3 regions of the Blautia sp. TF10-30 genome follow, and region 3 is predicted to be linked to each of the others. Evidence: predicted binding sites of a transcription regulator. Region 3 holds the regulator's gene; each other region holds the start of a gene.
The links. The regulator NrdR, encoded in region 3, represses ribonucleotide reductase genes. The targets are predictions, from matches to a motif close to CACAANATNTTGTG.
Positions count from the first base shown of each region.

Region 1: the regulator NrdR is predicted to act here: its motif matches at 1,991-2,004, upstream of nrdD (anaerobic ribonucleoside-triphosphate reductase).
Region 2: the regulator NrdR is predicted to act here: its motif matches at 1,069-1,082, upstream of DXD02_RS09290 (ribonucleoside triphosphate reductase).

Region 1 covers NZ_QUKM01000014.1:43,771-46,930, forward strand. The annotation lists gene nrdD (anaerobic ribonucleoside-triphosphate reductase) at 1-1,969, opposite strand, end outside; gene dapF (diaminopimelate epimerase) at 2,141-2,989, opposite strand.
Region 2 covers NZ_QUKM01000008.1:125,011-128,170, reverse strand. The annotation lists gene hflX (GTPase HflX) at 1-948, shown strand, start outside; gene DXD02_RS09290 (ribonucleoside triphosphate reductase) at 1,196-3,160, shown strand, end outside.
Region 3 covers NZ_QUKM01000001.1:470,603-473,762, reverse strand. The annotation lists gene DXD02_RS02150 (GNAT family N-acetyltransferase) at 1-346, shown strand, start outside; gene DXD02_RS02145 (acylphosphatase) at 374-679, shown strand; gene DXD02_RS02140 (YlmC/YmxH family sporulation protein) at 680-931, opposite strand; gene nrdR (transcriptional regulator NrdR) at 1,074-1,526, shown strand; gene DXD02_RS02130 (DUF3786 domain-containing protein) at 1,541-2,176, shown strand; gene DXD02_RS02125 (citrate/2-methylcitrate synthase) at 2,307-3,160, shown strand, end outside.

The DNA of each region.
Region 1 (3,160 bases), on a different contig from region 3:
CATCGCAGTAAGCCAGGGACAGGTTGACGCCCTCGTAGTAGCCAAGCTCCATCGCACGCTCGATCAGTGTCTTGATCGCGCCTTTGTTGTAGCCGACCGGATAGCGCACGTACTGGATTTTTCCGCCGTTGCAGAGCTCCCAGAAACGTCCCTCGAGATCCTGTTTCTGGATCGGGGTAATGTCCTCGGTTACGTGGCAGTGGAAACTGTTGCTCACATACGGGCGGTCCGAAACGTTGCGGACGATGCCGTACTGTTTGCGGAACTGCTCTATCTGCAGGCCGCACAGGGATTCTGCCGGTGTGCCGTAGATCGCATAGAGGATGCCGTCCTCTTTCTTAAACTCGGCAACCTTGTCGTTGATATATTTCAGCGTGTCAAGTGCGAACTGTCCGTCCTCAACAAGAGATTTTCCGTTGTACAGCTCCTGCAGCTCGTTCAGCGCCGTGATACCGAACGATGCGGTCATCGGCTTTAACAGCGGGCGGATCTTGTCGGACGGTTTTAAGTGGCCGCCGTAGAAACCTCCCTCACAGTAAGCCAGCGGGTTCGTGGATGCACGCATCTCGCCGAGGTAATCGTAGGTCCGTTTGTGCAGATCGCGGATCATCTCGAGGTAGAAATCAAGCACTTCGTGGAAATCGCGGTTCTCGGAACGGGATTTTGCCAGGATCATCGGAAGATGAAGGGAAACGGCTCCGATGTTGAAACGTCCGACAAAGACCGGTTTGTCGTTCTCATCTGCCGGCTCCATGCCTCCGCGCTCGTACCACGGGCTAAGGAAAGCACGGCATCCCATCGGGCTGATGACTCTCTTGTATTTCTTGTACATCTCGGCGATGTAGCCCTCGCCGCTCATCGACAGCCAGTCCGGATACATGGTTTTAGAGGAACAGTCAAGTCCTGCCTCAAAGACATCTTCTGCGATGCCGCCCTCTCCGTGAATTGCCTTGTCATATAAGAAGACGATTTTCGGGAAGAGCACCGGCTTTTTGTGGCCTTTCTTGCCCTGTCCGTTTTTGTGGACCTCAAGAAGGGAGATGGAAATCATCTTCTCGAACATGCTCGTTCCAAGGCCGAGGGTCACGGTAACGAACGGATAATCACCGCGGGAAGATCCAACAGTGTTCAGTTTATACTCAATTCCCTGCCATCCCTGATCGCACTCTCTTCTTACTTTGTCGATCGCATACTCGATGGCTTTCTCCTGTGCACCCTCCCAGGATGCGTCGGTATATTTCAGGAACTCTTTTACGTAGTAATCGTAGCTCTTCTGTGCGTACGGAGCAAGGATCTTGTCCACCTCCGGCACGGTAAAGCCGCCGTACTGCTGTGCAGCGGTGCTGAGGACGATATCGCCCATGACATCAAATGCGGTGTCGAGTGTCTTCGGCTCGTTGTACCAGACATTTCCCATCTCGAAACCGCCTTTTAAAACGTTTCCGACATCGAACAGACAGCAGTTCATGGTATCGAGACGTGCGGACTGGTCGTGGATGTAGATGTAACCGTCCTTACAGGCCTGCAGCTCGTTGCGGTTCATGAAGAACTTGCGGTACAGCTCTTTGTTCAGCTCGTTGAAAATCAGGCTTCGCTTCGTTGCAACGAGGGCGCTGTCGGTGTTGGCATTGCTCTTGTCGCCGATGTAGCGGATGGACTGGCTCTTCGTGTAGACCTCGTCCATCATATGGATAAAATCAGTTTTGTAATTGCGGTAATCGCGGTAGCTTTTTGCCACAGCCGGGTTTACTTTTTCGAGTGCTCCCTCCACGATATTGTGCATATCGCTGATCGGAATTTCGGTCTTTCCAAGGGAATATACGTGCTCGGTTGCGAACTTACAGATAAAGTCAATCTCCTGCTGTGAGAAGGTATACAGGATTCTCTGTGCGGATTTATTTACGGCACGGACGATCTTCTGCGCGTCGAATTCTTCTTTGGTGCCGTCCTTTTTGATAATATAAACCATTGTGGTGTCCTCCAATTCAAACACTATATCTTGTGTGTCCCCCACCCTTTTCTTGTAGCGGGCACCACATATTGTAGCATGTTTCTTTTGAAAAGAAAAGGCATTTCCTGTAAGTTTTTATTTTCAGAATATTGCATACTGCTCTTTCGTGCAGACAGAAATCTGCATTTTTCAAATTCGTTCTGCAAGCGTTCCTTCAAAAACGGTCTCGGCCGGGCCGGTCAGAAGGACCTTATTTTTCGTCCGGTCCCATGTAACGAAAAGCCTGCCGCCGCGCAGTTCTACGGCAGTTTCTCCCTCCGAAACACAGCCGGAAAGCATCGCCGCGACGGCTGCCGCACACGCTCCCGTTCCGCAGGACAGCGTTTCACCGCTCCCACGTTCCCAGACTCTCATTTTTATTGTGTGTTGATCTAAAGTCTGGATAAACTCTGTATTGATACGGTCCGGGAAGCAGGAAAGGTGTTCAAAAGCGGAACCGGTCTTTGCAATGGATATTTTTTCCACATCTTCCACCGGAATCACCGCATGCGGATTTCCCATCGAAAGGCAGGTCATCGTATAATTTTCCCCGCACACGGTAATTTTATGCTCCAGCACATATTCCCCCAGAGAAACAACGGGGATCTGTGCGGCGCGGAATTCCGGCGTTCCCATCTCCACTGTCACCTGACAGATCTTATTCGGATTCTCCCCCGTCTGCAGATGAATCACACGGTTTCCGCTGCCGGTTTCGATAGTCAGCGTCGTTTTTCTCGTCAGCCCATGCTCGTACACGTATTTTCCCACACAGCGGATGCCGTTGCCGCACATCGCGCCCTTCGAGCCGTCGGCGTTGTACATTTCCATCGAAAAATCTGCTGTTTTGGATGCCCCGATCAGAATCAGCCCGTCCGCGCCGATGCCGAAATGGCGGTCACTTACCGCTTTTGCCAGCCGTCCCGGACTCTCCACCCGCTCCTCCATGGCATTTACATAGATATAATCATTTCCGCAGCCCTGCATTTTTGTAAAACGCATACACAGCCTCCTCCCAGACTTCTGCCCTTTCCAGTTCCTTACTAAATATGTATTCCGTACCGCGCTTTTGAAAAACCATTTTTCTCAAATCCGCTTCAGACATTGGAAAACGAAGCGGAATGTGATAGAATAGGGGGAACTGATATCGTTACTTACATGAAGTAACTCTCA
Region 2 (3,160 bases), on a different contig from region 3:
CTGGAATGCAAGATCATGGACCGTACGCTTTTGATCCTGGATATCTTTGCGGCGCGCGCCGTGAGCAGCGAGGGTAAAATCCAGGTTGAGCTGGCCCAGTTAAAGTACCGTGCGTCCCGACTTTCCGGCCTTGGCACATCGCTTTCCCGTCTCGGCGGCGGAATCGGTACGAGAGGACCGGGAGAGAAAAAGCTGGAAACCGACCGGCGCCTGATCCGCACGCGTATTACGCAGTTAAAACGTGAGCTTGAGGAAGTACGCCAGCACAGAGAGCTCCTTCGTGAAGGCAGAAAACGTTCCAAAATCCCGGTAGCGGCGCTCGTAGGCTATACGTCAGCGGGAAAGAGCAGTCTTTTAAATGCACTGACAGGATCGGAAATTCTGGCAGATGCAATGCTGTTTTCCACGCTGGATACGACGACGCGGTCACTGACCCTTCCGGATGGACAGGAAATCCTGCTGACCGATACGGTTGGATTTATCAATAAGCTGCCACATCATCTGATCGATGCATTCCGCAGTACGCTGGAGGAAGCACGGTATGCCGACTATATTCTCCACGTTGTGGATACGTCAAATCCGCAGATGGAGCTGCAGATGCAGGTCGTGTACGATACGCTGCGGGAACTGAAAGTTGAGGACAAAAAGATCGCCACCCTGCTGAACAAGCAGGATAAGCTTCTTGCCCCGGTGGTTGTAAAAGATTTCCGGGCAGACGCGAGCCTTGCGGTCTCTGCCAAAACAGGACAGGGACTCGAAGACCTCAAAAATTTACTCTCCTCGTGGATGATGGAGGGAAAAATCTATATCGAGCGCCTCTATCCGTACGATAAGGCGGGAACGATTTCACTGATCCGCGGATACGGAATTCTGCTCGAAGAAGAATATCTGCCGGAAGGCATCCGCGTAAAAGCCTATGTACCGAAGGATATCTATCCGATGGTATAGAGGTATGGCAAGCGGGCTTAAAAACGGCAGTACATCCCTTTAAGCGCCGTACAGCGCCGAAAAATGGAAGAGACAGAACACAAGTAAAAGTACCATATCTAGTGATGTTAGAAAATTTTACACTAGATATGGTACTTTTTACTATTGACGGGAGAAACATGCTCTGCTATCATATGGTTCAGACACTGCAAAGAGTGGAACCTTAAAAAGGTCTTGCAGAAACGGTTGAATTAACAGGAGGGATTCCATGTTTCAGGTAGAAAAGAGAGACGGAACGATTGCAGAGTTCCAGATGAAAAAGATTACCGATGCGATTGGAAAAGCATTCGGCGCAAAAGATATGCAGTTCAGCGATGACATGCTTCAGATGCTGGCACTGCGCGTAACAGCGGACTTTCAGTCCAAGATCAAAGACGGAAAAATTTCAGTGGAGGCAATTCAGGACAGCGTGGAGAACGTGCTGATCCAGTGCGGCTACGCAGAAGTGGCAAAAGCTTACATTCTGTACCGCAAGCAGAGGGAAAAAATCCGCAACATGAAATCGACGATCGTAGACTACAAAGAGATCGTGGACAGCTACGTAAAGGTAGAGGACTGGCGTGTCAAAGAGAACTCGACTGTAACGTATTCTGTCGGCGGTCTGATCTTAAGCAATTCCGGCGCGATCACAGCCAACTACTGGTTATCAGAGATTTATGATGACGAGATCGCCGAGGCACACCGCAACGCGGATATTCACATCCACGACCTGTCGATGCTGACCGGCTACTGTGCAGGATGGTCGTTAAAACAGCTCATCAAAGAAGGACTTGGCGGCATCAACGGAAAGATTACTTCTTCTCCGGCAAGACATCTTTCGGTTCTGTGCAACCAGATGGTCAACTTCCTCGGCATTATGCAGAACGAGTGGGCAGGTGCGCAGGCATTTTCTTCATTTGATACGTATCTGGCGCCGTTCGTCAAAGTGGACAACTTAAGCTACGGCGAAGTGAAGAAGTGCATCGAGGCGTTTATCTACGGCGTCAACACACCGAGCCGCTGGGGAAGCCAGGCACCGTTCTCCAACATCACACTCGACTGGACCGTACCGGATGACCTCGCGGAGCTTCCGGCGATCGTCGGCGGCAAGGAGATGGACTTCAAGTACAAAGACTGTAAAAAAGAGATGGATATGGTCAACAAAGCGTTCATCGAGACGATGATCGAGGGAGATGCCAACGGAAGAGGCTTCCAGTACCCGATCCCGACCTACTCCATCACATCCGATTTTGACTGGTCCGATACGGAGAATAACCGTCTGCTGTTCGAAATGACTGCAAAATACGGTACCCCGTACTTCTCCAACTACATCAACAGCGATATGAAACCAAGCGACGTGCGCTCCATGTGCTGCCGTCTCCGCCTGGATCTGCGTGAGCTTCGAAAGAAAACCGGCGGATTCTTCGGTTCCGGCGAGAGCACCGGATCGGTCGGCGTTGTCACCATCAATATGCCGCGTATCGCATATCAGTCCAAAGATGAGAAAGAGTTCTACCGCCGTCTCGATCATATGATGGATATTGCCGCACGTTCGTTAAAGACGAAACGTGAGGTCATTACCCGTCTCCTGGACGAGGGACTGTATCCATATACGAAACGGTACCTTGGAACGTTTGAGAACCACTTCTCAACCATCGGTCTGATCGGTATGAACGAGGCCGGCTTAAATGCCGCATGGCTCGGAAAGGGTCTGGAGGATCCGAAGACACAGCAGTTTACGAAAGAAGTTCTGAACCATATGAGAGAGCGTCTTTCTGATTACCAGGAGGAGTACGGCGATCTGTACAACCTTGAGGCAACTCCGGCGGAGTCGACCGCATACCGTCTGGCAAAACACGACCGTGCAAAATGGCCGGATATCAAGACCGCAGGCCATGAGGGAGATACCCCGTACTACACCAACAGCTCCCATCTGCCGGTGGACTATACCGAGGATATTTTCTCTGCGCTTGATATTCAGGATGATCTGCAGACGCTGTACACTTCGGGAACTGTATTCCATGCGTTCCTTGGCGAAAAACTGCCGGACTGGAAAGCAGCAGCTTCCCTTGTGCGGAAGATTGCAGAGAACTACAAACTGCCGTACTACACGCTGTCCCCGACGTATTCTGTTTGTGCGAACGACGGCTATCTCGCCGGCGAGCATTTTACATGTCCGATCTGTGGAAAAGAG
Region 3 (3,160 bases):
CTTCACAAAAGAGCGCTGCGGTTCCGCGATGTACCGTATTTTCCAATTTGCAGACGTCATCGAGGCAATGCTGACCATGAAAGCAGAGACGATGGGCATCAGCGATGGAACGTGGTCTGCCGTACTGGAGGGACAGCCGGTGACCGTGACGGTAAAAGATGGAACTGTGACCGTGACACGGGAAGCCCATCCGAGGGCAGATGTACTCAACCGGGAGCAGGCGCAGGAACTGCTTCTTTCACCGCTGGCAAGTAAGGGAAGCAAGGTTCCATCTGAAATCTGGAAGAACATTCCATCCGACTGGTTCCCGCTTCCGCTGTACTGTGCGACGGCAGACGAATTTTAGGCAATGACTGTTGGGAGGCAGAGAAATATGAACGAGACAGCGAAACGAGACAGAAGAGACGAAAAAGAAGAAATCCGGTACCATGTGATTTTCTACGGCCAGGTGCAGGGCGTGGGGTTCCGTTACCGGGCGTATTATGCTGCCTACCAGCTCGGACTGACAGGCTGGGTGAGAAACTGCTGGGATGAGACGGTGGAGATGGAGGTGCAGGGTGATGAGGAGACGATCACGGAGATGATCAAAAGGATCCGCACCTCCAGCTACATCGAAATCACGGATGCAAAATGGACGAAGATTCCGCTGGAATCGGAATTCGGTTTTCATATCCGTTGATCAGGGCTGTTTTTTCTCTTTTTCCGGAATTTCGACGAGAATGATATCGTTGCCGATCTGGCAGATGCGGTCCCATGGGATCACAAAATCCTCGCCGTGGCAGAAAAAGCCGCAGAATTTCACAGGACCCGGAAGAACGAGTCCGGTAAGATGTCCCGTTTTTGGATTGAATTCCACATCAATCGGACAGCCGAGCGTTTTGCAGGTGCAGATATTGATAACTTCTTTCTGGCGGAGATCTACAACGCGCATGCGGTGCTCCTTTTTACTGATTCCTATGGAAAAACATATGCGAAAATGTTGCTGCAGTTGACTTGAATTTCACGGAAAAATGCGTATACTGTAAAAGTAGAAAACTTTCCGAAATACTTATTTAGAAACGAGGACGAAAGATATGAGATGTCCATTTTGTAATCAGGATAATACCCGGGTTGTGGATTCACGCCCGATTGAAGACAGCAATGCGATCCGCCGCCGCCGGATGTGCGATGTCTGCGGCAGACGCTTTACGACATACGAAAAAGTGGAGACGATCCCTTTGATCGTCATCAAAAAAGATATGAACCGCGAGCAGTATGACCGCTCGAAAATCGAGACCGGTATCCTGCGCGCCTGCCACAAACGGCCGGTGTCCGCCGAGAAGATCAACGAGATGGTCAACAAGGTGGAGACGGAGCTTTTCAACGGCGAGGAACGCGAGATTCCAAGCTCTGTGATCGGAGAGAAGGTCATGCATTACTTAAAAGACCTGGATCAGGTGGCGTACGTCCGCTTTGCGTCGATTTACCGTGAGTTCAAGGACGTCAACACGTTCATGGACGAGCTGAAAAAGATGCTCGACAAATAGCGGGAGGCAAAAAAATGGAAGTGTCGAACTATATTAAAATGCGTGATCAGATGCAGGAACGTTTTCTGACATACGATCAGAAGGAGATCGAAGGAAAGTATGGCTTTGCGTTTGATGGCGATTATTTCTATGTGCCGTATCTTTTTGAAGAATGGAGAGTGAACCGCCATACCGGTGTTGTAGAGGGATCAAAAGACCATTTTCTTCATGTACATCAGGGCAGTTTCAATGAGACGCTGACGATTTTCGACCTGCTCTGCTGCGGAAAGAAGGAGATTGTGCTCGCCGGCACGTATGCGCGTACCAATTCCTTAAAGGGAACGATCAAAGGCCGCACGATTGCGTCCGGCGTTCACGACAGCCGCGCCGCACGGTATGACGGGCATGTGGAACAGCTGAAAAAAGCATGCGTTTCCCTTGGCGGAAAACCATATTTCCCGGGAGACGCTGCTTTTGTTTTTCATGTCTTTCCGTTTCTGCCGCTCGTCTTCCAGTTCTGGGAGTCCGATGAGGAATTCCCGCCGGTGCTGAAGTTTATGTGGGATGAAAACGTCCTCGATTATCTGCGGTTTGAGACGCTGTATTACGTGATGGGAGATTTCCTGGACGCACTGGATCAAGCCTTCGATGCATGTAAAACAGAAGCCTGATACCTTTTGTGAGACAAAATCTTACGAAAATTTTTCGAATGTTTATAAAAATTTCAGTATACGAATCCCTTGGTTTAATGCTATAATGAGCGAAAGTGAGTAAAAAAAGAGAAGAGAAAGGGGAATGCATATGGCTTTTAGCATGAAAGTAACACCGGAAATAGAGGAACTGACAAACATCTGTCTGGATAACTCCAAAATGGATGTTTCGCTGTATGGGCAATACGATGTAAAACGCGGACTGCGCGATGTCAACGGCGTTGGCGTCCTTGCGGGACTGACACAGATTTCAAACGTTGTGTCTTCGGATATCATTGACGGCGTCAAAACACCGTGTGACGGACGTCTGTACTACCGCGGCATCAACGTGGAAAAACTGACCCAGGGATTTTTGAGTGAAAACCGTATGGGATTTGAAGAAGTCGCTTATCTGCTCCTGTTTGGAAATCTGCCGAATGAAGAGCAGCTTAAGCATTTTAAGACGATTTTAAAACAGCAGCAGTCCCTGCCGAAGAACTTTGTGCGTGACGTTGTTATGAAAGCGCCGACCAAGGACATGATGAACACTCTGTCCCGAAGCGTTCTGACCCTGTACGCGTACGACAACCACGCAGATGATACCTCCCTTCCGAATGTGCTTCGCCAGTGCATTAACCTGATTTCTGTTTTCCCGATGCTGTCCGTCTATGGCTATCAGGCGTACAACCATTATATCAAGGGAAAAAGTTTATATATCCACAATCCGTCGAAGAAGCTTTCCACCGCAGAAAACATTCTGCTGATGCTCCGCCCGGATCAGAAATACACCCCGCTGGAGGCGAAGATCCTCGATCTTGCCCTCGTCCTCCACATGGAGCACGGCGGCGGTAACAACTCAACCTTTACAACACATGTTGTTTCTTCTTCCGGAACCGATACGTACTCCGCAATTGCAGCGGCGCTCGGCTCCTTAAAGGGACCGAAGCACGGCGGTGCAAACATCAA